Regions from separate parts of the Geodermatophilus sp. SYSU D00742 genome, predicted to be linked through region 3. Evidence: predicted binding sites of a transcription regulator. Region 3 holds the regulator's gene; each other region holds the start of a gene.
What was found. Region 3 encodes LexA, which represses DNA repair genes until DNA is damaged. Its sites were predicted from a motif close to TCGAACANNTGTTCGA; they were not measured.

Region 1 (9,732 bases), on a different contig from region 3:
GGGAAGACCGAGGTGTAGAGCTGGGCGGCCTCCTCGGCACGGCCGTCGAACCACAGGCACGGGATCTGCTTCGGCATCGCGGTGTCCTCTCGGTGTGCTGCGGGTGGGTCCGTCGGTGGGTGGACCGGACGCCGGACCGGAACTCATCGGTGCGGTCGGGCCCCCTCGTCGATCCAGGCCTGCCAGCGCGGCCAGAGGAGGTCGGCGCACTCCTGGTAGCCGGCCGCCGCGGGGTGGGCGCCGTCTCCGGCCGCCACCTCGCGGACCCAGGTCGGGTTCGTCCCGAGTCCGGCGCGGACACCGACGTAGGGGACGCCGGCACCGGCGCAGACCTGCCGGAACCGGACGTCGAGGCCGGCGATGCGCTGGTCCTGCCCGGGGTCGGCGATGGGCGGTGGTCCGACGACGAGGGCGGACCAGCGGGCGGCTGCGGCCTCGGCCAGGACGGCGGCGAGGTTGCCGGCCGACTCCTCCGGGGGCACCCGGAGGGCACCGTCCTCCACGGTGGTGTCGTTGACGCCGAACGAGACCACGACGCGGCTGTCCCACTCGGCCGACAACCGCGGGGCGCACTCGGCGGCGATGCGGGCGCGGACGTCCCGGCTGGTCTGCCGGCGCACCCCGAGGCCGTAGGCGGTCAGCGGCTGCCCCGCCCGGTGCGTGCGGGCGCAGAGCCGCCCGACCCAGCCCAGGTGCTCGGGGTCACCGACGCCGGCGACGAAGGAGTCCCCGACGAAGCACACCCGCAGGTCGCGTGTCACCGCGGCATCCTCCCCGGCTGGGCGGGCCGCTCGTCCCGGCGGGCAGCACGGCCGCGCCCGGCTGCCTGCTGTCAGTGGCCCGAGCTCCCGGGGCTGGAGTGCCACAGCTTGCGCGGCGCCGCAGCTGCCCGCCGCGCCGCGGTGGCGGCGTCGTCCCCGGCGGGCTTGATGTCGGCGTAGGGCGACATCCGGAAACCGGTCGGGTGGACGAGCACCGGTCTCACCACCACCGGGCGGGAGCCGCGGGAGGCCGCCGCCCCGGTGATGGCCGCCTCGGTGTACTCCCCCGGGCGGGCCATGTGCTCGGCGACCGCCGCCACGCCGCCGGTCTCCCACGCCTCGTGCAGCGCCGGCAGCTCCCACGCCCCGGTGGCCCGCAGCGAGACCCCGCGCGGACCGGTGCGGCGCAGCACACCGCGGATGACCAGCAGCCACGAGTGGAAGACCGTGGCGGCGTAGGGCCCCTGCGCGTCCTCGAAGAAGGTGGAGTCGGTGCAGCCGGTGCCGTCGTCGAGGGTCACGAACACCACCCGGCGTCCGGACCGGATCGGCGGCGTCTGGGTCGCCACCTTGACCCCGGCGACGAGCACCTCCGCGCCACTGCGGCTGCCGAGCAGGTCCCCGGCCGGCACCGCGCCGATCGCGGCGAGGAACGGCCGGTAGAAGTCGACGACGTGCCGGCTGGCGTCCAGGCCCAGCACCTCCAGCTCCGCGCGGACCAGCTCGGCGTCGGTGAACTCGGGCAGCCCGCTGCTCGCCGCCCAGCTCAGGCCCGGCTCCTCCGCACCGGCCTCCTCCTCCGGGAGCTCCAGCCCCATGAGGTCGAGGGTGAGCTGCCCGCTGGAGCCCGCCTTCGCGCCGCTGCGGCTCCACCGGTCCAGCTCACCGATCTGGAGCAGGAGGTCCCGGCGGGTGACCTGCCGCCTGGTGCGGGTGGGTCGGCCTGCCTCGCGGTCGCGCACCCCGAAGCCGTAGAGGGAGTCGAAGCCGCCGGCCAGCACCAGCCGTTCCACCACCGGCCGGGACACCGACGCCCGGTGCCAGAAGTCGGTCAGCGAGCGGTAGGGCTGCCCGGCGACGACGCGGGCCACCTCGTCGTCGGAGATGCCCTTGACGTCGGCCAGGGACAGCCGGATGCCGTACCGCGACGGGTCGGGCATCGACGCCGGCATCCACTCCGGACGCCGCCAGCCGGGCGGGTCGGCCACACCGGCCCCGGCCCCGACGTCGTCCTCGCCGCCCGGGATCCGCTCGACGCGGTAGACGCCGGTCGAGGCGTTGACGTCCAGGCCCAGCACCCGGACGCCGAAGTTGCGGGCGTCGTCGAGGATCAGCCGCTTCGGGTACATGCCCGGGTCGTGGGTCAGCACCCCGGCCAGGAAGGCCGCCGGGTGGTGCGCCTTGAGCCACGCGGACTGGTAGGTGGGCAGGGCGAAGGCCGCGGCGTGGGCCTTGCAGAAGCCGAACGAGCCGAAGGCGACCAGCACCTCCCACACCTGCTCGGCCACCTCCGGCGGGTAGCCCTCGGCCAGGGCCCGCGGCACGAACCAGGCGCGGACCTCGGGGTGGGCGTCCCGTTCGCCCAGCGCCCGGCGCACCTCGTCGGCCTCGGCCAGGGTGCAGCCGGTCATCCGCGCCACGACCTGCAGCACCTGCTCGTGGAAGACCACCACCCCGGCGGTCTCCTCGAGGGCGAAGGCGAGGTCGGGGTGCGGGTAGACCGTCTCCCGCCAGCCGTTCCGGGCCATGAGGAACGGGGTGACCATGTCGCTCTTCACCGGCCCGGGGCGGAACAGCGAGATGTCGATGATGATGTCCTCGAACGTCTCCGGCCCGAACTTGCCGACCAGCTCGCGCTGTCCCGGTGACTCGATCTGGAACATGCCGAGGGTCCGGGTGCTGCGGATCAGCTCGAACGTCGTCGGGTCGTCGCGGGGCACCGCGTCGATGTCGACGGTCTCGCCGTCGATCCGGGCCACCTCGTCGAGGGCGTGCGCGATCGCCGACTGCATCCGGATGCCGAGCAGGTCCAGCTTGAGCAGCCCGAGCTCCTCGACGTCGTCCTTGTCGAACTGGCTCATCGGATACCCGAGGTAGCTGTTCTCCACCGGGGTGCGGTCGAGCAGCGTGGCGTCGGAGAGCAGCACCCCGCACGGGTGCAAGGCGATGTGCCGGGGCAGGCCGTCGAGCCGGGCGACGAGGTCGAACAGCAGGTCCAGACCACCGCTGCCGCCGGACCGTCGCGACCCCAGCCGGCTGGCCTGCAGCTCCGGGAGGTCCTTGAGCGCGGCGTGCACCTGGTTGGCCCGGATGTGCGGGAAGGCCTTGGCGACGGCGTCGATCTCCGCCGGCGGCAGGCCCAGCGCGGCACCGACGTCGCGGATGGCGTGCCGCACCCGGTAGGTGTCCATCATCGAGATGCAGCTGACCCGGTGGGCGCCGAAGCGGTCGATGACCGCGTCGTAGACCTCCATCCGGCGCGCGGACTCCACGTCGATGTCGATGTCGGGCAGCTGGTGGCGCAGCGGGGAGAGGAAGCGCTCCATCAGCAGGCCGTAGCGGATCGGGTCGACGTCGGAGATGCCGAGCAGGTAGGTGACCAGGCTGCCGGCGCCGGACCCACGCGCCGCCGCGCGGACCCTCAAGCTCGAGATGAGGTCGACCACGTCGGCGACGGTGAGGAAGTAGGACGGGTAGCCGAGGGCGTCGATGACCCCCAGCTCCTCCTCCAACCGCACCCGCACCCGTTCGGTCAGGGCCATCCCGCGCCGGCCCAGCCCGGCCTCGCAGCGGGCGCGCAGCACCTGGGACGGGCTCATCCCCTGCTCGGCCGGGGTGGTGACCACGTCGAGCTCGGGGTAGCGGACGGTGCCGATGCCGAGGTCGGCCCGGACGTCGACGGCGCACTGCTCGGCCAGCCGGGCGGTGCGCTCCAGCAACCGCAGCACCGCGTCGCGGTCGGGGCCGACGAGGTCCTCGGCGACCTCGGCCATCTCCTTGCCCGACTTCAGGTAGCCCTCGGCGGTGCGCCGGTCGACGTGCCGGGTGTCGAGCGGGACCAGCCGCCGCGCGGCGTCGAGGACGTCGGCGGTGGGCGCGTCGAGGGCGTCGACGTAGCGGACCGCGTTGGTCAGCACCACCGGCACCCCCTCGGCGGCGGCGAAGCGCATCAGCGCCCGGGCGCGGGAACGGTCGCCCCGGCCGCGGTGGTGCACGACCTCCAGCACCAGGGACCCGGCGCCGAAGACCGCGCGCCAGGCCGCCAGCCGCGCGGCGGCGACGTCGGCCCGGCCGGCCGCCAGCGCCCGCCCCACCGGCGAGTCGGGACCCAGCAGCGCGACCAGCCCCGCGGCGTGCTCGGCGGCCAGCGCCAGCGAGCTCACCGGCTCGCCGCGCGTACCGCGCAGGTGGGTGGCGCTGGTGAGCCGGCACAGCGAGCGCCAGCCGGCGCCGTCCCTGGCGAGGAAGGTGACCCGGGGCAGCCGCGGGTCGACGCTGGCCCCGCCGCGGGCCGGCACGCGGCGGCCCGCGCCGGCCGGCACGGCAGGTGCACCCGGCCGGCGCGCGCGGGTCAGCCCCGGTGAGTGTCCCTCCCCGAGGACCGGCGCCAGGGCCGGCGGGACGGTCGAGTCGACCGCCGGGACCACGGCCAGGTCCACCCCGAAGACCGGGCGCACGTCGGCCGCCCGGCAGGCGAGGGCGAACTTCACCGCACCGTAGAGACCGTCGCGGTCGGTCAGCGCCAGGGCACGCATGCCGTGCTCGGCGGCCCGGTTCACCAGGTCGGCCGGGTGGTTGGCCCCGTACTGCATGGAGTAGCCCGAGGCGACGTGGAGGTGGACGAAGGGGTCGGCACTCACCTCCGGCGGCGGTGCTCGGAGCCGCCGACCACCCGGGGGCGCGCCCGCCGGGGCGACTCGGCCACCGGGGTGTCCCCCAGGCTGTTCTCGACCACGGCGAGGAAGGCGCGGACGTCGCGGACGAGGTCGTCGGCCTCGCGCTCGGTGACCGCCCGGGACAGCCCGGCTTCGGCAGCGGCCCGCTTGGCGGCGCCGGCGGCGAAGAAGGTGGCCCACTCCCCCAGTTCCGGGGCGACCTGGCCGAGCAGCACCCAGGCGCTGCGCGGACGGCGGCGGCCGCCCTCCGGACGGGTGCGGGCGGCCAGCACCGCCGCGGCGGCGCGGAGGGCGCCGAGGTGGGCGGTGGCGTAACGCTGCCGGGGGTCGGAGCTCGCCGCCGCCTCGTCCAGCGCCCGGGAGGCCTGGTCGAGCAGCTGGACGGCCGCAGCGGGCAGCGGCGGGGGCAGGGGCAGCTGGTCGGCCATGACGTGGGCGGCGCCCATCAGTCGTGCACCCGCACGAGCGACCACCGGTTGACCGTCGGCTCCCAGGTCAGGTCGAAGACGCCGGCGAAGCTCATCCGTGACCGGCCGGCCCGGACCGCCTCCAGCCGCCACACCTCACGGGTGGCGACCAGCTCGGCCGAGGCGCCACCGGCCACCGCGGCGTCGCGCTGCCACCACGGCGCCGTCTCCACCCACGAGTCGAGCAGCTCGCCCACGACGTACCGCGACTGCCCGCGCCAGAACTGTGCCGGACCGAGCGGCCCCCGCTCGACCTGCACCTCCTCGCCGACCCGACCGCCGACCCCACCCAGCACCCGGCTCATGACAGACTCCCCACCGCTCTGCGCCGACCGGCCGGCCCCGGTCCACCGCTCCGGGTGGGGAAGGACCCGGGAGCGGTGGGAGGCCGGCACGTCGTTCGAACGCGTGTTCGAACGACGTCGAGTAGACCGGACCCTGCCGACGGCGTCAAGCGGGACGCGCAGGAATGGGCGGACCCCGCGCCGCGCGCGGCGGCGGGCCGCCCGGGCCGATGGCAGGATCGGCCCCATGAGCCGACCCGAGCACCCACGGGTGGCCGCCATCGCCCGGCTCCTGGCCGACTCCGGTGCGGCCGGGCAGGTGCTCGAGCTGCCCGAGAGCGCCCGCACCGCCGCCGCGGCCGCCGCACAGCTCGGCGTCCCCGTCGGTGCGATCGCCAACAGCCTGGTCTTCGACGTCGACGGCGTGCCGCTGCTCGTGCTCACCAGCGGCGCGCACCGGGTCGACGTCCCCCAGGTGGCCGCGCTGCTCGGGGTCCCCCGCATGCGGCCGGGCTCCCCCGACTTCGTCCGCCGGCACACCGGCCAGCCCATCGGCGGCGTGGCCCCGATCGGCCACCCCGAGCCCATCGGCACGCTGGTCGACATCGAACTGGCCCGCCACGAGCGGGTGTGGGTCGCGGCGGGGCACCCGCACGCGGTCTTCCCCACCACCTACGAGGAGCTGCTCCGGTTGACCTGTGGCACCGCAGCCGAGGTCGGCACCGGCCCCCTCACCCCGGTGGGGGTGGTGTCCTCGTGACCGGGCACGTGCGGTCCCGCACGGGCGGGGCGCCCACCGGCACGGGGGCGCCCGGCGCCGACGGGGAGGCACCGTGACCGGCACGACCCCGGCCGCGCGGGTCACCGAGCTGCCCACCACCTGGCTGCGCGAGCACATGCACGACGCCCTGGCGATCTACGGCGCGGCCATGGGCTACTCACCGTCGGTCGTCGCCGGCCGCTACGGCTACGCGATCCAGCACACCGAGCGCCCCGGCTTCCGGGCCGTGGGGGCCTTCGTCCAGACACCGGAGGGCGAGCAACTGGTCGGGTTCGGCTACGGCTACCTCGTGGCCCCCGGGCAGTGGTGGCACGACCAGGTGCGCGCGGCGCTGGACCGGCGGACGGCGAAGCGCTGGCTGCCGGGCGCCTTCGAGGTCTGCGAGCTGCACGTGCACCCCGACCACCAGAGCCGCGGGCTGGGCCGACAGCTCCTGCACGCGCTGGTGGCCGACCTGCCGTACCCGGCGGCGCTGCTGTCGACCCCGGACAACGACACCAAGGCCTTCCGGCTGTACCACGCCGACGGCTTCGTCGACCTCGCCCGCAACCACCACTTCCCCGGTGACTCACGGCCCTTCGCGATCCTCGGCGCCCGTCTGCCGCTGCGGCCGCCGGCCCCCCGGTCCGACCGCGCGTGAGGGCCGAGGCCACCGCCACCGCCGACGTCACCACTGACGCCGTCGTCGTCGGCGCCGGGCACAACGGGCTGGTCGCGGCCTGCTACCTGGCCCGCGCCGGGCTGGCCGTGGAGGTGGTCGAGTCCGACGAGGTGCTGGGCGGCGCGGTCTCCACCGTCGAGCGGTGGCCCGGCGTCCGTGTCGACCGCGGCTCCAGCGCGCACGTGATCATCCGGCAGAGCGGCATCGTCGAGGAGCTCGACCTGGTCGCGCACGGCCTGCGCTACCTGGACTGCGACCCCTGGGGCTTCGCCCCCGCGCCCTCCCCCGGCGCCCCCGGTCCCGACGGCCGGCCACTCGTCTTCTCCGTCGACCTGGACGCCACCTGCGCCTCGATCGAGGCCGCCTGCGGCGCCGCCGACGCCGCCGCCTACCGGCGCTTCGTCGAGGTGTGGGCGCCCCGCAGCCGGGCCGTGGTCGCCTCGTTCGGCCGGCGGCCGGACGCCGCCGGGCTGCTGCGCTCGTTCTGGCCGCTCGGCGCCCCGGCCGAGGGCCGGCCGCGCACCCCCGGCGGGGACCTCGCCGTCGACTTCCTCGGGTCCGGCGACGCGCTGCTGGACCGCTGGTTCACCAGTGAGCGGCTCAAGGCGGCCCTGGCCTGGTTCGGCGCGCAGTCGGGGCCACCGACGTCCGAGCCGGGCACCGCGGCGATGGTCGCCTGGGCGACGCTGCTGCACGACGTCCCGCCCGGGCACCCCGTCGGCGGCTCCGGGGGCCTGACCGCCGCCCTGCGCCGCCGGCTGGAGGCCGACGGCGGGCGGGTGACCCTCGGCGACGGCGCCGCCCGGCTGCTCGTCGACGACGGCCGGGTGGCCGGTGTGCAGACGAGGTCGGGACGGCGGATCGCCGCGCCGGTGGTCGTCGCCGCCTGCCACGTGCTGGCGACCCGCGACCTGGCCGGCGAGCACGCCCCGCCGGCCCTGGCCGACGCCGCCCCGCCGCTGGGCAACGGCTTCGGCCTGGTGCTGCGCGCCCTCACCGACTCCCCGCCGGTCTACCCGGGCGTGCCCGAGGAGCTGGCCCAGGGCGGGCTGCAGCTGCTGTGCACCGACCGCGCGCAGCTGGCCGCCGCCCACGGCGACTGGCGGGCCGGCCGGCTGCCGCGGGAGCCGGTGCCGCTGGCGATGTGCTTCTCGGCCACCGACGACACCCTCGCCCCACCCGGGCAGCACGTGGTCACCGTCTGGGGCCAGTGGTACCCGTACGAGCCGGCCGACGGCGCGGACTGGGACGCCCTCGCCGACACCGAGGCGCAGCGTCTGGTCGCGGCCGTCGACCGCTACGCTCCCGGCTTCGCCGCTTCGGTACAGCGACTGTACGTCCAGACGCCGGTGCTGCTGGAGCGGGAACTGTCCCTCCTGCGTGGCAACGTCATGCACGTGGAGATGGGCCTGGCCAGCATGTTCGCCTTCCGGCCCACCCCGGCCCTGTCCGGCTACCGGGTGCCCGGGCTGCCCGGCCTCTACCTGGCCGGCGCCTCGACCCACCCCGGCGGCGGCGTGTCGGGCAACTCGGGCAGGACGGCGGCCCGCGTCGTGCTCGGCGACCGGCGGCTGCCGCAGCGGGCCCGCGAGGCGGCCGGCCGGCTGGCCCGCCGGGTGCGGAGCCGGCGGTGACCCTCGCCGTGCCGCGGTCGCGCCGCGCCGCCGACGTCGTGCCCTGGGCGCTGGCCGGGCTGCTGGTGCTGGTCGCGATCTCCTACCCGCTCACCGCCGGTGAGGTCCGGAACACCGTCAGCTGGACCATCGTGCTGCTCGGCGCCGCCCTGTCGGTCGGTCACGCCGGGCTCGGCCGGGGCGCGCGCACCGGCGTCGGCGTCCTGCTGGTCACCGCGGCGACGGCGGTGGCCTTCGAGGCCGTGGGGCTGGCCACCGGCGTCCCGTACGGGCAGTACACCTACAGCGACGACCTGGGTCCCACGCTGTTCGGCGTCCCGTTCCTGGTGCCGCTGGCCTGGCTGATGATGGCCTGGCCGAGCTGGCTGCTCGGCGCCCGGCTGACCCGTGGCCTGCGTCCGTCCCGGCGCCGGCCGGCGCGCGTCGCCGTCGCCGCGGCGGTCTTCGCCGCCTGGGACGTCGTGCTCGACCCGCAGATGGTGCAGGCCGGCTACTGGACGTGGGCGCACCCGCAGCCGTCCCTCCCCGGCATCGACACGGTGCCGCTGACCAACCTGGCCGGCTGGCTCCTGGCCGGGCTGGTGCTCATGACGCTGCTCGACGTGCTCGTCGCCCGCACCGCGGCCACGCCCGCCCGCGTCGGTGACGGCGCCCCGCTGCTGGCCCTGGGCTGGATGACGCTGGGCGGGGCGCTGGCGCACGCCGGCTGGCTGGGCCTGCCGGGTTCGGCGGCGTGGGGCGTCGTCCTCGCCGTCCCCGTCCTCGTGGCGCTGGCCGTCCAGACCCGGCGGACCCCGAGCCGGTGAGCGGGCGCCTGCTGCCGGTCCTGTCCGGCGTGGCCGTCGCCGGTGCGCTGCACGCCGCGGTCAACGCCGCGTTGCTGCGCCGTCCCCCGGGGCACCCGCCGCCGGTGCGCCGGCCGGTGACGGTCGTGCTGCCGGTGCGCGACGAGGAGGCGCAGGTCGGCGGCTGCCTGGCGGCGGTCCTCGCGCAGCAGGGGGTGCCGGACCTGCGTGTGGTGGTCGTCGACGACGGCTCCACCGACGGCACCGCGGCGGTGGTCCGCGCCGTGACCGACCCGCGGGTGCGGCTGGTGACCGCGCCGGAGCCGCCGGTGGGCTGGCTGGGCAAGCCGCACGCCTGCGCCGTCGGCGCGGCCGCGGAGGACCACGGCACCGACGACGGCGTGCTGGTGTTCGTCGACGCCGACGTCCGGCTCTTCCCGGACGCCGTGGCCGGGGCGGTGGC
Region 2 (9,732 bases), on a different contig from region 3:
ACCGTGTTGCCGCCGACCACCTGGGCACTGGCGACGTCGGCGCCGGCGTCCTCCGCTGCCTCGCGGACCTCCGCGAGCTGCTGCTCGGTGCCCGGCAGCCGGAAGCTGTTGCCCCCGGCGAAGTCGATGCCGAAGTTGAAGCCGCGGAAGACGATCGCGAGCAGGCACAGCAGCACGACCACGGCGGTGATCCGGTAGATCAGCCGGCTGCGGCCCACGACGTCGAGCCCCGCCTCCCCGTTGTAGAGGCGGTGGGCCAGCGACGCGCGCCGGGCGGGACGGCGGGTGCCGTGCTCGCCCTCGCGCGGCAGGCCGGCCTCGTCGAGGGCGGCGTCGTCCGCGGCCGCTGCGGCGTCGTCCGCCACCCGGGAGGTGTCCTGCGCCTCGTCGGCGTCGGTGCCCACCGGCAGCTCGTCGTCCACGGGACGGCCGTCGCGGCCGGTCATGAGTCGCTCCTGTCCTGCGCGGTGGCGCGCGCCCCGCTGGTGGCGCCGACCAGCTGCCGGTCGGCGACGGGCCGGCGCCCGGCCGGTCGCCCGGGTCGGTCGAGGTTGCTGCCCAGGCCCGAGAAGCGGCTGGTGCCGAAGCCCTTGAAGCGGGCGAGCACCGCCATCAACGGGTGGGTGAAGAGGAAGACGACGACGAGGTCGAGCACCGTGGACATGCCCAGGGTGAACGCGAAGCCCTTCACGTCGCCGATCGCCAGCACGTAGAGGATCGCCGCGGCCAGGAAGCTGACCGCGTCGGCCGACAGGATCGTCCGGCGGGCCCGCACCCAGGCACGGGGCACCGCCGAGCGCAGGGTGCGGCCGTCCCGGATCTCGTCCTTGAGGCGTTCGAAGTAGACGACGAACGAGTCCGCCGTGATGCCGATCGACACGATGAACCCGGCGATGCCGGCGAGGCTCAGCGTGAACCCGATCTGCCGGCCCAGCAGGACCAGCACGCCGTACACGACCACCGCCGACAGCACGAGGCTGGCGATCATGACCAGGCCCAGCAGGCGGTAGTAGGCCAGCGCGTAGACGAAGACCAGCGCGATGCCGATGGCGCCGGCGATGAGGCCGGCCCGCAGCTGCTCGGCACCCAGCTCGGTGGAGATCGACTGCGCGGTCGCCTGGTCGAAGGTCAGCGGCAGCGCGCCGTAGCGCAGCTGGTTGGCCAGCTGCTCGGCGCCGGCCTGGTCGAACTGGCCGGTGATCGTGGTCTGGCCGTTGATCGCGCCCTGGATGGTGGGAGCGGAGACGACCCGGCCGTCGAGGGTGAAGGCGACGTTCTTGCCGACGTTGGCCGCGGTGTACGTCGCCCAGGTCTCCTGGCCGGTCGCGTTGAAGTCCAGCAGCACGACCCACTCGCCGGTGGTCGCCTGGGTGCCCGCGCTGGCGTCGACGATGTCGGTGCCCTCGAGGATGGCCGGGCCCAGGACGTACTTGGTGGTGCCGTCCTCCGAGCAGGCGGCGACATGGTCCTCGGACCGGTCGACCGAGCCGGTCGGCTCGCCCTCGCAGGTCAGGGTGGCGTACGCCGCCTGCGCCTGCTCCAGGGTCACCGGGGGCGCGTCCGGGTCCAGCGCGGGGTCGTCCACGGCGTCGCCCGGGGCGGCGTCGGTCGGCGTGGCGGCGTCCGTGGGGGTCGCCGCGTCGGTGGGCTGGGCGGCGTCGGTGGGCTGGGCGGCGTCGGTGGGCTGCGCGGCGTCGGTGGGCTGCGCACCCTCCTCGGGCACGACGACGGGCTCCGGGCCGGCCAGGACGGGGCGGAACCGCAGCTGGGCGGTCTGGCCGAGTTCGCGGGCCTGGTCGCCGTCGTCGCCGGGGACGGAGATGACGATGTTCGCGTCGCCCTCGGTGACGACCTCGGCCTCGGCGACACCGAGGCCGTTGACCCGCTGCTCGATGATCTGGCGGGCCAGCTCGAGGTCCTCGGGGTCGGGCGCCTGGCCGTCGGGGGTCCGCGCGGTCAGCGTGACCGTCGTCCCGCCGCGCAGGTCCAGCCCGAGCTGGGGGGTGCGGGTGTCGCCGGTGAAGAAGACGAGGCCGTAGAGGACGGCCACGATCAGCAGGAAGGCGCCGAAGTAGTTCCGCGCGGGGAGCTGGCGTTGGGCCACGGGGCGCTCCGGCCTACTGGACGCGGCCGGTCGGGCCGCCGTCGGCCGGGCCGGTCGTGTCGTCCCCGGGCAGGGCGGGGTCGTCGGTGGCGACCGGGCCCGCGACGGCCGGCTTGCGCACCTCGAGGACGGCCTGCCGGGCGAAGGTGACCACGACCCCCGGCGCGATCTCCAGGTCCACGGTGGTGTTCCCGAGGGCGACGACCGTGCCGTGCAGACCGGCGGTGGTCATCACCGGCGTGCCCGGGGTCAGCGACTCCTGCATCGCCTGGGCCTGGGCCTGCATCCGCTTGCGCTGCCGGGCCGGCAGGACGATGAGCAGGACGAAGGCCAGGGCCAGGAGGACGAGCGGGAAGTACTGCTCCACGACTGATGTGCCTCTCTACCGCGCGGTGCTCGCGCGGTGGGTGCGGTCCGGGACGGGACCGCTCGGGTGCGTCGGCTGCGGGGCACGCAGACGGCCGGGCACGGCGACCGGGCGGGACGCGCGCGGCCGCGGCCGGACGGGTTGCGCGCCAGCGTCCCGCAGTCTAGGCGTCGAAGAGGGTCTCTGACGACGATCCCGGGGCCGGTGGGTCTGCTGTGACCCGCCCGAGGGGGATGCCGCCGCGCGGAACCGGCTGGCCCAGGTGCTGCCAGGCGGCCTCGGTGGCCACCCGGCCACGCGGCGTGCGGGCCAGCAGCCCGGCGCGGACGAGGAACGGCTCGCACACCTCCTCGACGGTGTGCGGCTCCTCCCCCACGGCGACCGCGAGGGTGGCGACGCCGACCGGACCGCCGCCGAAACGCATGACCAGCGCCTCGAGGACGGCGCGGTCGAGGCGGTCCAGACCCAGGTGGTCGACGTCGTAGAGGGCGAGGGCGGCCTGGGCGACCTCGCGGGTCACCCGGCCGTCGGCACGGACCTCCGCGTAGTCGCGCACCCGGCGCAGCAGGCGGTTGGCGATCCGGGGCGTCCCGCGGGATCGGCCGGCGATCTCGGCCGACCCCTCCGGCGTGAGCTCCACGCCGAGCAGCGCGGCACTGCGGGCCAGCACCTGCTGCAGCTCGGCCGGCTCGTAGAACTCCATCTGCCCGACGAAACCGAACCGGTCGCGCAGCGGGCCGGTGAGCAGCCCCGCGCGCGTGGTGGCCCCGACCAGGGTGAACGGGTTGATCTCCAGCGGGATGGCGGTCGCGCCCGGCCCCTTGCCCACGACGACGTCGACCCGGAAGTCCTCCATCGCCATGTACAGCAGCTCCTCGGCCGGGCGGGCGATGCGGTGGATCTCGTCGATGAACAGCACGTCGCCGGGCGCCAGGTTGGACAGCATGGCGGCGAGGTCCCCGGAGCGCTCGATCGCCGGACCGCTGGTGATCTTCACCGACGTGCCGAGCTCCGAGCCGATGATCAGCGCGAGGCTGGTCTTCCCCAGCCCGGGCGGGCCGGACAGCAGCACGTGGTCCGGCGGCCGGCCGCGCCGCTTCGCGCCCTCCAGGACGAGGTCGAGCTGGCGGGCCACCTTCGGCTGGCCGATGAAGTCGGCCAGGGAGTGCGGCCGCAGCGCGGACTCGACGACCCGCTCGTCGTCACCGGCCTCGGCCGTCACCGGGTCGTACCGCGCGGCGCCGGCCTCGGCCGCGGACAGCTGCCGGTCGAACGGTGAGCTCATGACCGGCCCAGCATCCGCAGCGCCTGGCGCAGCAGGACGGCGACCTCCACCGACCCGGTCGCGACGACCTGCTCATCGGCGATCGGCGCGAGCGCGGCGACGGCGCCGTCGGCCTCCCTGCTCGTCCAGCCCAGGCCGACGAGGGCGGAGGCGAGCTGGTCCCGCCACGGCGCGACGGGGGTGACCGGGGGCAGCCCCGCGGTCGCCGGCCCGTCCAGCTGGGTGTCGGTCGTGGTGGCCCCCAGCCGGTCGCGGAGCTCGAGGATCAGCCGCTCGGCGCCCTTCTTGCCGATGCCGGGCACCTGCATGAGCGCCTTGACGTCGGCCATGGAGACCGCCCGGCGCACCTCGCGCGGCGGGTGGATCGCCAGCACCGCCTGCGCCAGCCGCGGACCCACGCCGTTGGCGGTCTGCAGCAGCTCGAACAGCTGGCGCTCGTCGTCGTCGGCGAAGCCGTACAGGGTCAGGGAGTCCTCCCGGACGACCAGGCTGGTCGACAGCCGGGCGCTCTCCCCCACCTGCAGGCGCGCGATCGTGCCGGGCGTGCACTGCACCGCCAGCCCGACGCCGCCGACCTCCACCACGGCGCCGTCGGGCGAGACCGCCGCGACCCGGCCGCTCACACTCGCGATCACCGTGTCCCTCCCGTCGTGCCCTGCTGCGCCGTCCGTCGCCGGACGCTCCCCCGGCACGTCACCGCGACACGCCCGTCCACCGCGGCAGCGTGGTGGAGCGCACCGGGGCACCGATGCCCCCGGCCAGCGCCGCCACCCGCAGCCGCTGCTGCGCCGGCCCACGCCAGACGTGGCACACCGCCAGCGCCAGCGCGTCGGCGGCGTCGGCGGGCTTCGGCGCGGACGCCAGCCCGAGCACGCGGGTGACCATGAGGGTGACCTGCTCCTTGTCGGCGCGGCCGCTGCCGGAGATGGCCGCCTTGACCTCGCTGGGGGTGTGCCAGGCGACCGGCCGGTCGGCCTGCGCCGCGGCCAGCGCGGCGACCCCGGCCGCCTGCGCGGTGCCCGTGGCGGTGCCCTTGTTGTTCTGCGTGAAGACCCGCTCGATGGCCACGACGTCGGGCCGGTGCTCGCGCAGCAGCCCGGTCACCGCGGTGTGCAGCTCGAGCAGCCGCAGCTCCAGGTCCAGCTCGGCCGCGGTGCGGACCACGCCCACGCCGACCGCCACCGGCCGCGCGCCGGGCCGCCCGTCGACCACGCCCCACCCGCACCGGGTGAGGCCCGGGTCGATCCCGAGCACCCGCATGGAGGCCCTCCCGCCGTCAGCCGAACTGGTGTTCGACCCACGCTAACCGCCCCCACCGACGGGAGGCCAGGCAACACGCGGTCGGTCGACGCCGGTGCGCCCGCCCGGTGGGGAGGTCTCGCCCGTCGACGGCCCGGGCGGCAGCCGCTGCCCGGGCCCGCCCCGCCCGGAGCGGGGCGGGTACCGACGGGCGGGTCCGCGAGTCCTCAGCCGACCTTCTCGAGGACCTCGTCGGACACGTCGTAGTTCGCGTACACGTTCTGCACGTCGTCGCAGTCCTCGAGGGCGTCGATGAGGCGGAAGACCTTCCCGGCCGCCTCCTCGTCGAGCTCCACGGTCACGCTGGGCACGAAGCCGGCCTCGGCGGAGTCGTAGTCGATACCGGCGTCCTGCAGCGCGCTGCGCACGGCGACGAGGTCGGCGGGCTCGCAGACGACCTCGAAGGAGTCGCCCTGGTCCCGGACCTCCTCGGCGCCCGCGTCGAGCACGGCCATGAGCACGGTGTCCTCGTCGACGGTGTCGGTCCTGGGCACCACGACCACGCCCTTGCGGGAGAAGAGGTAGGCGACCGAGCCGGGGTCCGCCATCGAGCCCCCGTTGCGGGTCATGGCGGTGCGCACCTCCATGGCCGACCGGTTCTTGTTGTCGGTGAGGCACTCGACCAGGACGGCGACACCACCGGCGGCGTAGCCCTCGTAGGTGATGCCCTGGTAGTCGACGCCGCCGGCCTCCAGGCCCGCCCCGCGCTTGACCGCGCGGTCGATGTTGTCGTTGGGCACCGAGCTCTTCTTCGCCTTCTGGATGGCGTCGTAGAGGGTCGGGTTGCCCGCGGGGTCACCGCCGCCGGTGCGCGCGGCCACCTCGATGTTCTTGATCAGCTTGGCGAAGAGCTTGCCGCGCTTGGCGTCGATGCCGGCCTTCTTGTGCTTCGTCGTCGCCCACTTGGAGTGGCCGCTCACGGGTGTCCCCTCTCGTCCCCGGCTGACGCGCCGGCCCTCTGGGCCAGGTGACGGCGGACGATGTCGACGAACAGCGCGTGCACCCGGCGGTCCCCGGTCAGTTCGGGGTGGAAGCTGGTGGCCACCAGGTCGCCCTGGCGGACGGCGACGATCCTACCGTCGGCCTCGCCGCCCACGACCCGCCCGAGCACCTGCACCCCCGGCCCGGCCTCCTCGACCCACGGCGCCCGGATGAACACCGCGTGCACCGGCCCCCCGGCCAGGCCCTCGAGGGCGACCTCGGACTCGAAGGAGTCCACCTGCCGGCCGAACGCGTTGCGGCGGACGGTGACGTCGAGCCCGCCGACGGTCACCTGGTCGGGCGGAGCGGCCCGCAGCCGGTCGGCGAGCAGGATCATCCCGGCGCAGGAGCCGTAGGCGGGCAGCCCGCCGGCGATCGCGGCGCGCAGCGGCTGCAGCAGGCCGAACCGGTCGGCCAGCTTGCCGATCGTCGTCGACTCGCCGCCGGGGAGCACGATGCCGTCGACCCCGGCGAGCTCCTCCGGACGCCGCACCGTGACCGCGGTCGCGCCCAGAGCGCGCGCGGCGGCCAGGTGCTCACGGACGTCGCCCTGCAGGGCCAGCACGCCGATGACGGGAGCGCGGGTGTCGGGCACGACGCACCAGGCTACGGCCCGGCCACCCGGGTCGAGCTCCAGGTGAGCAGCCGCTCCAGGGGCCCCTGTCCCAGCCGCAGGCGCCAGACCGAGGTCACCACCAGGGCGGTGAGGGTGAAGCGGACCCACACGTCCCAGCCCGGCTGGGTCGGGAGGTCGAGCAGCCAGATGGCCACGATCTGCGCCGTGTAGACCGACAGCGCCATCGACCCGACAGCGGCGACCGGCCAGGTGGGCCACGGGAGGACGTCGGCCAGGACCAGGCACAGGCCGATGGCCGCGACCGCCACCCCGGCCGAGCCGATCAGCTCGAACGGCGTCCCGCTGTGCGGCTCGGCCCCGGCGAACCACGCGGCGTCCCACGTGCCGTCCCGGCCGAACCCCTGCGCCATCCCGGTGAGGGGGCGGCCCGGTCCGACCCGGGCGGTGCTCAGCCACCCGCCGAGGTACCCCACCGCGGCCGCGACGGCACCGCCGGCCACCAGCGAGGCCCGCACCCGCGGGGAGCGGAGGTCGCTGCGGCCGACCGCGAGGCCCACGAGCACGAAGGACCACCAGATCAGCGCCGGGTAGGTGCCGGTGACGGTCAGGGAGGCGAACGCCGACCGCGACCGGTCCTGGGCCGTCACCCACTGGCCGATCTCGAGCACGAGGAACGGCCCGGCCACCGCGACGACCCCGGCCAGCAGCAGCAGCCACCGGCGGGACCACCGCAGGAACGGCAGCGCCAGCACGAAGAGCACCGCGTAGACGCCGAGGATGATCGCCACGAACGTGCCGAGCACCTCGAGGACACCGCCGATGGCGAACACCCAGGCCGCCCGCACGAGGATGCGGGACCGCGCCCGGGCGAGCTCCCGGCCCGAGGCCGGGGTGGCGCCGCCGGAGAGCAGCGCGATCGACACCCCGGCCAGGGTGGCGAAGAGGATCGACGACCGGCCCTCCACGACGGGGGCCCACGAGTCCGGCGTCCAGCCCAGGTCGCCCCGGGGACCCAGGTGGGCCCCGAACATCCCGAGGACGGCGAGCCCGCGTGCGACGTCCAGGCCGGCGATGCGACCCGGCACCGGGCGTTCCCCGGTGGGCCGGTCGGCGACGCGCGTGGACTGCAGGGTCACGCGGGCCCCTCGCCGGCGCTGGTCGCCCCGGCGCTCACCAGCCGCGGGTGGCGTACCGCTCGCCCTCGGGCAGCGTGGCGACGTTGATCCCGACCATGGCCTCGCCCAGGCCGCGGGAGACCTTGGCGATCACGGCGGGGTCGTCGAAGAAGGTGGTGGCCTGCACGATGGCCGCGGCCCGCTGCGCCGGGTCGCCGGACTTGAAGATGCCCGAGCCGACGAACACGCCCTCGGCGCCCAGCTGCATCATCATCGCGGCGTCCGCCGGGGTGGCGATGCCGCCTGCGGTGAACAGCACGACCGGCAGCTTGCCGAGCCGGGCCACCTCGGTGACGAGGTCGTACGGCGCGCGCAGCTCCTTGGCGGCGACGAACAGCTCGGTCTCGTCGAGGGTGCCCAGCCGGCGGATGCCGGCCCGGATGGCCCGCATGTGCCGCACCGCCTCGACGACGTTGCCGGTGCCGGCCTCGCCCTTGGAACGGACCATGGCCGCGCCCTCGGCGATCCGCCGCAGCGCCTCGCCGAGTTCCGTGGCGCCGCAGACGAAGGGCACGGTGAACTCGCTCTTGGCGATGTGGTGGGCCTCGTCGGCCGGGGTGAGCACCTCGGACTCGTCGATGTAGTCCACCCCGAGGCTCTGCAGGACCTGCGCCTCGACGAAGTGACCGATGCGCGCCTTGGCCATCACCGGGATGGAGACCGCGTCGATGATCCCGGCGATCATGTCCGGGTCGCTCATGCGGGCGATGCCGCCCTGGGCGCGGATGTCGGCGGGCACCCGCTCCAGCGCCATGACGGCGACCGCTCCGGCGTCCTCGGCGATCCTCGCCTGCTCGGGGGTGACGACGTCCATGATCACGCCGCCCTTGAGCTGCTCGGCCATGCCGCGCTTGACGGCCTCGGTGCCGGTGCCGGTGCCGGCCTCGGGGCCCGGGGTACGGGGATGGGTTGCGCTGTGCTCTGCCACGGTTGCTGCCTCGGAACTCGACGGGGGTGTGCGGCAGGGATGCTACGGCCCTCAGGGCCGTGGTCGCCCGGCCCCGGAGGCGCTGCTGGTGACCTCGCGCAGACCGTCCTCGATGTCGAAGAAGCGCGGCAGCGGGCGGGAGGCGTGCAGCCGCAGCAACCCGGTGAGCCGGCGGGTGCGCAGCAGGTGGGTGTCGCGCACCGCGTCGTTGTAGAACCGCCGGGCCAGGCCGATCCGGGTGGCGGTGCCCTCCAGGTCCGCGCGCAGGGCGGCGGGCACGCCGGGCAGGTCGGCCGGCAGGTCGCGCAGCTCGCGGCCCAGGGCGTTCTCGGCCAGCTCCCGGTCACCGGCGGGGACCGACCGCGCCTCGGCGGCCGCCGCGGCGAGCCGGGCGGCACGGTCCTCCCCCACCGCGGCGGCGTGGTCGCGGGCCAGCTCCGCGGCGAGCCCGGCCCGCCGCCGCAGCTGGGTGTCCAGGGCGGTCCAGGCGCGGTCGGCGCGCGCCTCCAGGCGGCGCAGCCGCGTCAGCGTCCAGCCCGCCCAGGCCGCCAGGAGCACGACCACCGCTGCCAGCGCGCACAGCAGCCAGACGTCGGGGGTCACGGCGGGGAAGGTTATCGCTGGACCCACCGGCGCAGGGCGGTCCGCAGCGGGGCGCCGGCGGTGTCGTCGCCCTCATCCGCCACCGCGGGCAGCGCGGCCAGCTCGTCGTCGTCGTCCGACGCGGTCACCTCGCCCGCGCCCGGGAGGACGACGGTCTCGTAGACGGCGAGGATCCGGCGGGCCACCACCGACCAGTCGTAGCCCGCGGCCGCCCGCGATGCGGTGGCCGACAGCCGGGACCGCCGCGCCGGGTCGGCCAGCAGGTCGGACAGGGCCGTGGCCAGCTCGCGGGCGTCACCGCGGCGCACCAGCACCCCGGCCGCGCCGTCCTCGAGCACCGCGGCGAAGGCGTCCAGGTCGCTGGCGACGATCGGCGCCCCGGCGGCCATGGCCTCGATGAGGATGATCCCGAA
Region 3 (9,732 bases):
CGGGTGTCCGAGCGCGGGGTGGGGGAGACGCGCTCGTGCGGCACCGGCGCCTGCGCCGCCGCCTGGGCCGCCCTCGAGGACGCCGGCGCGGCCACCGGGACGGTCACGGTGGACGTCCCGGGTGGCCGCCTCTCGGTGCGGGTGGACGAGCGGACGACGGTGCTCAGCGGCCCCGCCGTCGTGGTGGCCGCGGGCTCCCTCACGCGGGAGTGGCTCCGGGGCTGAGGGCCCAGGGCCCACCCGCCGGGTGCTCGCCGGTCGTGACTCAGCCCCGGGCGCTCCCCTCGCCGGTGTTCTCCGTCTCCTCCGGGGACTCCGGCATCATCGACTGCCCGGCGATGCCCGGGCTGCCCTTCGGTTCGCCGCGGCCACTGTCCTGGTCGGGCCCGCCGGTCGTGCTGCCGAGACCACCGGACAGCGGGTTGCGCGGTGGGTTGAGGCCCTGGGGGTCGCGGCCCGGGTCGTCGATCTCCTCGTTGGCGCCCAGGCTGCTGCTGCCGCTCTCGCTCATCTCTGACCTCCTCGGGGTGTCGTCGTCCGCCCCTACCCGGCGAGGCCCCGGCCACGCCTGACCGGCGCGGGATGGTCCCCGGCGGTCCCGGTGTTGTACCGGGCGATGACAACTCAGGTGCCCACTCTGCCGGGCCGTGCCACGCTGGAGACGATGACGACAGCACAGAACCGCGCCGTTCTCGACGATGACGGGGAGCGCGCCGTGCGGGCCGCCCCGGTCGACGAGGCGACCCGTCCCGCACCCGCCGGTCAGTGGGACGAGCCGGACGACACGACCGGCTCCTACGAACTCGAGGCGCGTGGTGCGCTGCGCCGGGTCGCGGGACTGTCCACCGAGCTCGCCGACGTCACCGAGGTCGAGTACCGCCGGCTGCGCCTGGAGCGCGTCGTGCTGGTCGGTGTCTGGACCGAGGGGACGCAGGCCGACGCCGACCGGTCCCTCGCCGAGCTCGCCGCGCTGGCCGAGACGGCGGGGTCGGAGGTCCTGGAGGCGGTGAGCCAGCGGCGCGACAAGCCGGATGCCGGCACCTACGTCGGCTCGGGCAAGGCCGCGGAGATCCGCGACATCGTCGCCTCGACCGGCGCCGACACGGTGATCTGCGACGGCGAGCTGACGCCGGGCCAGCTCAACCAGCTGGAGAAGATCCTCAAGGTCAAGGTGGTCGACCGGACCGCCCTGATCCTCGACATCTTCGCCCAGCACGCCTCCAGCCGGGAGGGCAAGGCGCAGGTCGAGCTCGCACAGATGCAGTACATGCTGCCGCGCCTGCGCGGCTGGGGTGAGTCGCTGTCCCGGCAGGCCGGTGGCCGCGTCGCCGGCGGTGGCGGCATCGGTACCCGCGGTCCCGGTGAGACCAAGATCGAGACCGATCGGCGGCGGATCCGCGCGCGGGTGAGCAAGCTGCGTCGCGAGATCGCCGGTATGGCGACCGCGCGGGCCACGCAGCGGTCCAGCCGGGGGCGCAACGCCGTCCCCAGCGTGGCGATCGCCGGGTACACCAACGCCGGCAAGTCCAGCCTGCTCAACCGGCTCACCGGTGCCGGCGTGCTCGTGGAGAACGCGCTGTTCGCCACCCTGGACCCGACGGTGCGCCGGGCGCAGTCGCCCGACGGCCGCGAGTACACGCTCACCGACACCGTGGGCTTCGTGCGGCACCTGCCGCACCAGCTGGTCGACGCGTTCCGGTCGACCCTGGAGGAGGTGGCCGCCGCCGACCTGCTGCTGCACGTCGTCGACGGCTCCGACCCCGACCCGCTGGGCCAGATCGACGCCGTCCACGTGGTCCTCGGTGAGATCGACGCGGCCGCGGTGCCCGAGCTCATCGTGGTGAACAAGGTCGACGCCATGACCGAGGACGACGTCCTGACCCTGCGGCGGGCGCTGCCGGGCGCGGTCTGGGTGTCGGCGCGCACCGGCGAGGGGATGGAGCAGCTCCGCGAGATCATCGCGGCCCGGCTGCCGCACCCCGACGTCGAGGTCGACGTGCTCGTCCCGTACGGCCGCGGGGACCTCGTCGCCCGGGTCCACCGGGACGGCGAGGTGCTCAGCGAGCTGCACGAGGCCGGGGGGACCCGCCTCACCGCCCGCGTGGACGGCGCACTCGCCGCCGCCCTCGAGGAGTTTGCCGCGCCGGTGGTCTGACCGGCGCTGCCGCGTGGCACCGGTCGCCCGGCCGGTGCCACGCGCGCGCCCCGGTGGCGCTGCGCGGCACGCCTGGCCCGGTCGGGCGAGGTCACGGGCACGTCACGGGCCGGTACCGTGAGCCGTGTGACCAGCGGCGCGGTGCAGCGGCGTACCGGTGGGCAGCGGCCCGCGGACGACGCCCGGTCCGTGCCGTACCAGCGGGTCGTCACCGCCGGCCGCCCGTCGTGGTGGCTGCTCTCCCTCGCCCTGCTGGTCACCGTCGGGGTCACCGTCGACCTGCTCAGCCGGGGCGTGCTGGAGCGGATGGACCTGCGGGTCTCCGAGGTGGTCAGCGCCTGGGGCCTCAAGGACTCCGCCGCCTACTGGCCGGTCTGGGCCGTCACCCAGCTCGGCGGTCGCGGCTTCATCCTCATCGTCCTGGCCGGCCTCGTCGCCCACCTCGTGTGGCGACGGCGCAGCGTCGTCCCGCTGCTGCGCGTACTCGTCGCCCTCGCGCTGCTGACCGTCGTCGTCTACGGGTTCAAGTACGGGACGGGCCGGACCGCACCGGCCTACCCGGGGTCGTTCTTCCACCGGGACGGCGCCTCCTACCCCTCGGGGCACGTGGCCAACGCCGTCCTCATGTGGGGGGTGGCCCGCTGGCAGGCGGTCGAGTTCCGGCTCGCGCCCGCCGTGCAGCGGACCTTCCGGCTGCTGAGCGTGGCGGGGCCCGTGGCGACCGGGGTCGCGATGGTCTCGCTGGACTTCCACTGGGTCACCGACGCCGTCGTCGGCGCGGCGGTCGGCATCCTGCTGTTGGGCGTGGTTCACGCGCTGGACGCAGTCGTGCTGTCACGCTGGGTCGGTGCCCGAGCTGGCCGGCCATCCGCGTAGCGGCGCCGCAGGGCGACGTCTCGGCGCGGGCGCGGCCCTCGCGATGACGCTCGTCCTCGCAGCCGCTCCGCCGGCGTCCGCCGAGGACTCCGCGCCGCCCGCTCCGACGACGCAGTGCCAGATCACCGATCCCCGCCTGCCGGAGCTGTCCGGGCTCGTCGTGGTCGGCGACCGGATGCTCGCGATCAACGACGGCGGCCAGCAGCTCGACGTCTTCGTGCTGGACGCCACGTGCCAGGTGCTCACCGTACGCAGCGCGCCGATGGACCCCTACGACCCCGAGGACCTCGCCGTCGGTGCCGACGGGACGGTGTGGCTGGCCGACACGGGGGACAACCAGGGCACCCGGGAGACGGTCGCGCTGATCGCGCTGCGGCCCGACGGCAGCACCGCGGTCCACCGGCTCACCTACCCCGACGGCCCGCGGGACGTCGAGGCCCTGCTGCTGGCGCCCGACGGCACCCCCTACCTCGTCTCCAAGGAGGTGCTCGGCGCCAGCGCGGTCTACCGGCCGGTGACCGCGCTGGTGGAGTCGGGGACGGTGGCCCTCACCGAGGTGGGTGGGGTGGAGTTCACGCTCACCGGCACCACCGGTGGTCCGGTGGGACGAGCCGGTCAGCTCATGGTGACCGGGGGAGCGGTGTCGGCCGACGGGAGCCGGCTGGCGCTGCGGACGTACACCGACGCCTACGTGTGGCCGCTGTCGGGTTCTGACGTCGCAGGGGCGTTCGCGGCGGAGCCGGTGCGGCTGGCGCTGCCGGACGCACCGCAGGGCGAGGCGATCAGCTTCACCGCGGACGGCAACGGGGTCGTCGTGGCGGGCGAGGGTGTGCCGAGCGACGTGACCGTCGTCCCGATCCCGGAGGCGCCTGTCGGCGCGGGTGCTGCGGCGCCCGCGTCGGCGGACGACGGGCTGCCCGGCCTGCTGACCGCCTCCGACGGGGGGATCCCGCTCGTGCCGACCGCGGTGGTCGCCGCCGTGATCGCCACGGCCCTCGTGTGGGTGGGCGGGAAGCTGCGCCGCCGCACCTGATCGGCCGACGTGGCCCGGCCGGGACGGGGGTGGACCGGGCAGGTCAAGGGGCCCGTCGGACAGGAGGCCACGGGCTCGGCCGCGCGCGGCGCCCGGACGTGGGGCGGGGCCGTGGGAGGGCGCGGGGACGCGCAGACGGTCCGCCGGGGCGGCGGACCCCGGCGGACCGATCCGGCCGGACCTCAGACCCGGCGCAGCACCGTGACGACGCGCCCCAGGATGGTGGCCTCGTCGCCGGGGATGGGCTCGTACGCCGGGTTGTGCGGCAGCAGCCACACGTGCCCGTCGCGGCGCTTGTAGGTCTTCACCGTGGCCTCGCCGTCGAGCATCGCGGCGACGATCTCGCCGTTCTCGGCGGTCGGCTGCTGGCGCACGACGACCCAGTCACCGTCGCAGATCGCGGCCTCCACCATCGAGTCGCCGGCGACCTTGAGCATGAACAGCGTGCCCTCGCCGACCAGCTCGCGCGGCAGGGGGAAGACGTCCTCGACGGCCTGCTCGGCCAGGACCGGGCCACCCGCGGCGATGCGGCCGACGAGGGGCACGTAGGTCGGGGCCGGGGTCTCCTCGGGACCCGCCACCGCCGCCGGCTGCACCGGCTCGCCGGTGGCGTCCCCCGGGAGGCGCACGTCGAGTGCGCGGGGCCGGTTCGGGTCGCGCCGGAGCCAGCCCTTCTTCTGCAGCACGGTCAGCTGGTGGGCGACCGAGGACGCCGAGGAGAGGCCGACGGCCTCGCCGATCTCGCGCACCGAGGGCGGGTAGCCCCGGCGCTCGATCGAGTCGCGGATGACCTCGAGCACGCGCCGCTGACGCTGGGTGAGGCCATCGCCGGCCTCACCCCGGTCGGGGAACGTGCGCACGGCCGCCGTCTCGGTGGTCGCCGCCGGGACCGCCGTCCGCCGGCGGCGCCCCGACGTACCGCTCTTCTCCGCCACCGTCGCCTCCTCGTCGCCTGCCCAAGCAGCGCGTCTCGTCCTTCGGGCCGACGGTAGCGCGCCGGAGGCGCACGATCAAACACGTGTTCGAAGTGGCCCCGGGTCGGTGTGGCTTTCGTCGGAGCCATCCGGTAGACAACGCACAGACGTCCGGTTCGAACAGTTGTTCGACGGTCTCGGTGATCGGCGGGAGGAGTGGTCGTGGCAGGCGTGCAGCGAGCGGTGCTGGACTTCGACGACGCGGTGCAGGTGCCGTGGCGGCCCCGACTCCGGGCGGTCCCCGTGCCCGACGAGTCCCGGGTGAAGCGGGGGCCGGGGGGGGGGGGGGGCGGGGGGGGGGGCGGGGGGGGGGGGCGGGGCCGGGGGGGCGCCCGCGGCCCCCCCCCCCCCCCCCCCCCGCCCGGGGAGCGGCAGCTGGCGGCGCTCACCGGGGTCGGCGTCGACGTCGGGCACGTGCTCCGGACACCGCAGGCACCCACCGGCAGCGCGACGATCCCGGTCGAGGAGGGCAGCGGCGAGAACCTGATCGTCGTCGTCCCGGGCGCCAACGCCGAGCTCCGCCCGGCCGACGTCGAGGTCGATCCCGTCCGCCGGGCGCGGGTGGTCCTGCTCCAGCTCGAGGTGCCGTTGGCCACCGTGACGGCCGCCGCGGCCGCCGCGGCCGGCACGGTCGTCCTGACCCCCGCCCCGCCCCAGCCGCTCCCGGCGCAGCTGCTGGCCCGCGTGGACGTGCTGGTGCCCAACGAGCACGAGCTGGTCGCGCTGTCCGGCGCGGCACCCGCCGACCGCACGCCTGCCGAGCTCGCCGAGCTGGCGCGCTCGCTCGGGGCCGGCACGGTGGTGGTGACCCTCGGGGCCCGCGGCGCGCTGCTGGTGCCCGCGGACGGCCCGGCCCTGCTGCAGGCCCCGCCCCCGGTGCGGGCGGTCGACACCACCGGGGCCGGCGACTGCTTCTGCGGCGCGCTCGGCGCGGCCCTGGCCGAGGGGGCCGCACCGGCCAGGGCGGTCGCCGTCGCGGTCACCGCCGCCGCGCTGTCCACGACGGGGCCCGGCGCCCGTGGCGCACTGCCCGGGCCAGGGGCCGTCACCCGGCTGCGCCGCGAGCTGCCGCCGGCCACCACGCTGCGCGGTTGAGCAGCCGGTCCCCCGGGCACAGGCCCGGCGAACCGGACCGAGCCGACCGAGGAGGACGACGATGACCGACCCGGAGCGCCCGCCCCGCACCGCCGAGCGCGCCGAGGGTGACCCGCCCGGCGAGGACACGGCCGACGGCCGCACACCGCGCAGCGAGGAGCCCGCCGAGGGCCAGGAGCTGCCCGGCGAGGGTGCGGACACCCCCTGAGCGCTGGCGGGCGGGGCGGCCCGTGCGGCAGGCTCCGGGGCCGTGCTGCTCGACGCCACCCTGCCCGCCGACCTCGACGAGGTCCCCGGGGTCGCCCGCGAGCTGGAACGGCGCGGCTACGCCGGCGTCTGGACCTCCGAGACCGACCACGACCCGTTCCTGCCGCTCCTGGTGGCCGGCCGGGCCACCACCCGGCTGCAGGTCGGGACGGCGATCGCGGTCGCCTTCGCCCGCTCCCCCATGACGGTGGCCGCCACGGCGCACGACCTGCAGCGCTACACCCGCGGCCGTCTCGTGCTGGGGCTGGGCACCCAGGTCCGCGCCCACGTGGAGCGGCGGTTCTCCATGCCGTGGAGTTCCCCCGTGCCCCGGATGCGCGAGTACGTCGCCGCGCTGCGGGCCATCTGGACGGCCTGGCAGGAGGGCACCCCGCTGCGCTTCCGGGGCGAGCACTACACGCACACCCTCATGACACCGGTCTTCAGCCCCGAGCCGCACGAGTGGGGTGGGCCGCCGGTGCACCTGGCCGCGGTCGGGCCGGCGATGACCCGGCTGGCCGGCGAGGTCGCCGACGGGCTGTTCGCGCACGCGTTCACCACCGCCCGCTACCTGCGGGAGCGCACGCTGCCGGCGCTCGAGGAGGGGCTCGCGGTCTCCGGGCGGGCGCGCACCGACGTCACCGTGAGCCTGCCGGGGTTCGTCGTCACCGGGGACACCGGCGCCGAGCGGGACGCCGCGGCCGCCGCCGTCCGTGCCCAGATCGCGTTCTACGGCAGCACCCCGGCCTACCGGCCGGTGCTGGAGCTGCACGGCTGGGAGGACCTCGCCGACGAGCTGCACACCCTGTCGGTGGGCCGTCGGGAGGACCGCTGGACGGCGATGCGGGACCTGGTCGACGACGAGGTGCTGGGCGCGTTCGCCGTCGTCGCCGACCCCGCGGACGTCGGGGCCCGGGTGCGCGAGCGGTTCGAGGGGCTGGTCGACCGGTTCAGCGCGTCCACGGTCGGGCCGTCCTGTCCGGCGGCCGCCGACTCGCTCGTCGCGGCCCTGGGAGGCGGCCCGGCGCACACGCGGAGTGACTGATCTCTCAGCGTTTCGGCTTCAACTCACCGTATCGGGTCTGTTTCCGCGGCCCTCGGACGGGGGACGCTGGGTGGCATGGAGGACACGCAGCGCGACATGCGAGTGATCGACGAGACCCCGACCGAGCGCCAGGCAGACGAGTCGCAGGCCCAGCAGGCCTCCGCCGTCCCGGTGGCGCGGATGCTGGCCAACCCCCGCCGGGTACGCCGGGCCTGACCCGACCGGGGATCGGTAGGTCGCCTGACGGTCACACATCGTCACACGCGTCCCACCGATCCCCGGGGTCCCGGCCAGCCCGGGCGCCTCTCGTCACTCACTGCGACCAACCGGCGCCGGATCCCGGCGTGCCGCGAACTGATCCGTCACGGGCTGGGGCAGCATCCCCGACGTGACCGCAGCCGCCCTCCCCCTCGCCGCCGACGACGCCTCGGTTCCCGTCCGCCGGAGCCGGGCCGAGCGGCAGGCCATCGTCCTGGACACCGCCGAGCGGCTCTTCGCCAGCCGCAGCTCCCGCAGCGTCGGCATGGACGAACTGGTCAGGGAGACCGGGCTCGGCAAGATGACGGTCTACCGGCTCTTCAAGAGCAAGGACGACCTCGTCGGCGCCTACCTGGCCCGCAAGGCGGCCACCGTGCTCGCCTTCATCGACGCCGAGCTGGTGCGCCTCGAGGGTGACCCGCGGGCCGCGCTGCTGGCGGTCGTCGACGCCGTCGAGCGGGACGTGACCCGCACCGGCTTCCGCGGCTGCCCGTTCACCAACGTCAGCAGCGAGTACGACGACCCGCAGCACCCCGCGCGCAGCGCCGCCGCCGACTACAAGTTCGAGCTGCACGCCCGCCTGGAGCGGCTCGCCGACCAGGTCGCGCCCGGCGCCGGCGACGACCTCGCCGCGCAGGTCCACCTGATCATCGACGGGATGTACCTCTCCGGCGGGTTGCTCGGCCCCGACGGCCCCGCCGCCCACGGCCGCGCGCTCGCCGAGCGGCTCATCGACGCCGCGATCGCCGCCCGCTGAGCCCCTCGGGGGTCCCGGGGACCGCACCCCGACGCCTCGACCGCGCGTCGCTGCGGGCCCCCTCCTCGACGGTCGTCCGGCGGACCGGCGCGGTGCCCCGCACGATGGGGCGGTGAGCACCGACCGCAGCCGCCCCGACCTCGACGACACGACCGTGGAGGGCCTCGGCAAGCTCTCCGAGGCCCTGGAGACGATCGAGCAGGCCCGCGGCCAGCTCTACGGCTTCCACCAGCACTCGGGGAAGGCCGACCTGCTCCTGCAGGACGCCGTCGAGCTGTTCCGCGAGGCCGGCCACACGCAGCTGGCCGACGACCTCGACCGTGACCTGGTGGGCCGCAACGTCATCGCCGACCGGTGGACCTTCCAGATCGTCGAGGACTACGACGCGAACTACTGGTCGGTCTTCCGCGACTTCGACGAGCGGGCCCGCACCGAGCTGGCCGACGGCGACCGGCACGTCTACGAGGCGCGGATGAAGCAGCGCGAGCGCACTCACGGCCACCCGCACCACGAGGCCGGTCCCGTTCTCGACGAGTAGCCGGGCCCGGCCCCCAGGACACGGGCAGCGGCTCGGCGGCGGTCGGGGACGGCCGCCGGGCGCGGTGTCGCCCGGGGGGCGACGATGTCGTCGTGACGATGCCCGAGCCCTCCGACGACCGCGACGTCCAGCCCCTCGGCGGGGAGGTGGCCCCTCCGGCCGACCCGGAGTCGCAGGGCGGCACCGAGGGCCCCGCCTCCGGCGTCGCCGGGCCCAGCTACCCGCCGGCGGGGAGCGAGCCCGACGCGGACCGGTGACCGTGCGACATCCGGCCGGGAGCAGGAGACTCGTCCTGTGACGTCTCCCGGCTCGCCCGTCGACCCCCTGGGCACGACCGCGGGCACACCCGGCACCTCCGGAGCACCCGGCACCGGCTACGGCACGACCGGCCCCACCGGTGGCACTCCCGCGCCGACGACGGCCCGGACGTCGACCGAGCGGCACGCCGGCCGCACCATCGGCCGCACCCTGGCGCTGGCCCTGCTCCTGACCGTCACGGTCATCCTGGTGCTGTTCGTCGTCTTCAACACCCAGACCGTCGACATCAGCCTGGTGTTCGGCAACGTCGACGCCCCGCTGGTGGTGGCGCTGCTGATCGCCGCCGTCCTGGGCGCGCTGGTGGGGTGGCTGAGCAGCCTCGTGCTGCGCGCCCGCCGCCGCAACCGCTGACGACGGGCGTCAGGAGCCCATCTCCGGCATCTCCTCGGCCATGTAGCCGCCGGGCACGGTGAGGGCCGGGACGACGTCCGGGGCGG

Region 1: a site for LexA is predicted at 5,525-5,540, ahead of ACI78V_RS15300 (DUF6504 family protein). Genes of this name have one in related genera too.
Region 2: a site for LexA is predicted at 5,037-5,052, ahead of ruvC (crossover junction endodeoxyribonuclease RuvC). Genes of this name have one in related genera too.

Annotation. Positions count from the first base shown of each region.
Region 1 is NZ_JBJGYJ010000022.1:7,994-17,725, forward strand. Features, by position in the region: gene ACI78V_RS15280 (VOC family protein) at 1-77, opposite strand, end outside; gene ACI78V_RS15285 (GDSL-type esterase/lipase family protein) at 144-761, opposite strand; gene ACI78V_RS15290 (DNA polymerase III subunit alpha) at 833-4,621, opposite strand; gene ACI78V_RS15295 (SAV_6107 family HEPN domain-containing protein) at 4,618-5,103, opposite strand; gene ACI78V_RS15300 (DUF6504 family protein) at 5,103-5,429, opposite strand; gene ACI78V_RS15305 (YbaK/EbsC family protein) at 5,656-6,168, shown strand; gene ACI78V_RS15310 (GNAT family N-acetyltransferase) at 6,242-6,829, shown strand; gene ACI78V_RS15315 (phytoene desaturase family protein) at 6,826-8,484, shown strand; gene ACI78V_RS15320 (carotenoid biosynthesis protein) at 8,481-9,290, shown strand; gene ACI78V_RS15325 (glycosyltransferase) at 9,287-9,732, shown strand, end outside.
Region 2 is NZ_JBJGYJ010000014.1:69,598-79,329, reverse strand. Features, by position in the region: gene secF (protein translocase subunit SecF) at 1-446, opposite strand, end outside; gene secD (protein translocase subunit SecD) at 443-2,104, opposite strand; gene yajC (preprotein translocase subunit YajC) at 2,118-2,471, opposite strand; gene ruvB (Holliday junction branch migration DNA helicase RuvB) at 2,635-3,756, opposite strand; gene ruvA (Holliday junction branch migration protein RuvA) at 3,753-4,391, opposite strand; gene ruvC (crossover junction endodeoxyribonuclease RuvC) at 4,450-5,016, opposite strand; gene ACI78V_RS11920 (YebC/PmpR family DNA-binding transcriptional regulator) at 5,223-5,975, opposite strand; gene pdxT (pyridoxal 5'-phosphate synthase glutaminase subunit PdxT) at 5,972-6,631, opposite strand; gene ACI78V_RS11910 (heparan-alpha-glucosaminide N-acetyltransferase domain-containing protein) at 6,643-7,749, opposite strand; gene pdxS (pyridoxal 5'-phosphate synthase lyase subunit PdxS) at 7,784-8,716, opposite strand; gene ACI78V_RS11900 (hypothetical protein) at 8,768-9,319, opposite strand; gene ACI78V_RS11895 (glycosyltransferase family 4 protein) at 9,331-9,732, opposite strand, start outside.
Region 3 is NZ_JBJGYJ010000004.1:137,372-147,103, reverse strand. Features, by position in the region: gene dapF (diaminopimelate epimerase) at 1-225, shown strand, start outside; gene ACI78V_RS04515 (hypothetical protein) at 266-511, opposite strand; gene hflX (GTPase HflX) at 665-2,155, shown strand; gene ACI78V_RS04505 (phosphatase PAP2 family protein) at 2,282-3,031, shown strand; gene ACI78V_RS04500 (hypothetical protein) at 3,003-4,064, shown strand; gene lexA (transcriptional repressor LexA) at 4,247-4,999, opposite strand; gene ACI78V_RS04490 (PfkB family carbohydrate kinase) at 5,195-6,133, shown strand; gene ACI78V_RS04485 (hypothetical protein) at 6,195-6,341, shown strand; gene ACI78V_RS04480 (TIGR03617 family F420-dependent LLM class oxidoreductase) at 6,384-7,424, shown strand; gene ACI78V_RS04475 (hypothetical protein) at 7,500-7,640, shown strand; gene ACI78V_RS04470 (TetR/AcrR family transcriptional regulator) at 7,813-8,439, shown strand; gene ACI78V_RS04465 (hypothetical protein) at 8,552-8,977, shown strand; gene ACI78V_RS04460 (hypothetical protein) at 9,070-9,234, shown strand; gene ACI78V_RS04455 (LapA family protein) at 9,272-9,646, shown strand; gene ACI78V_RS04450 (DUF2182 domain-containing protein) at 9,656-9,732, opposite strand, start outside.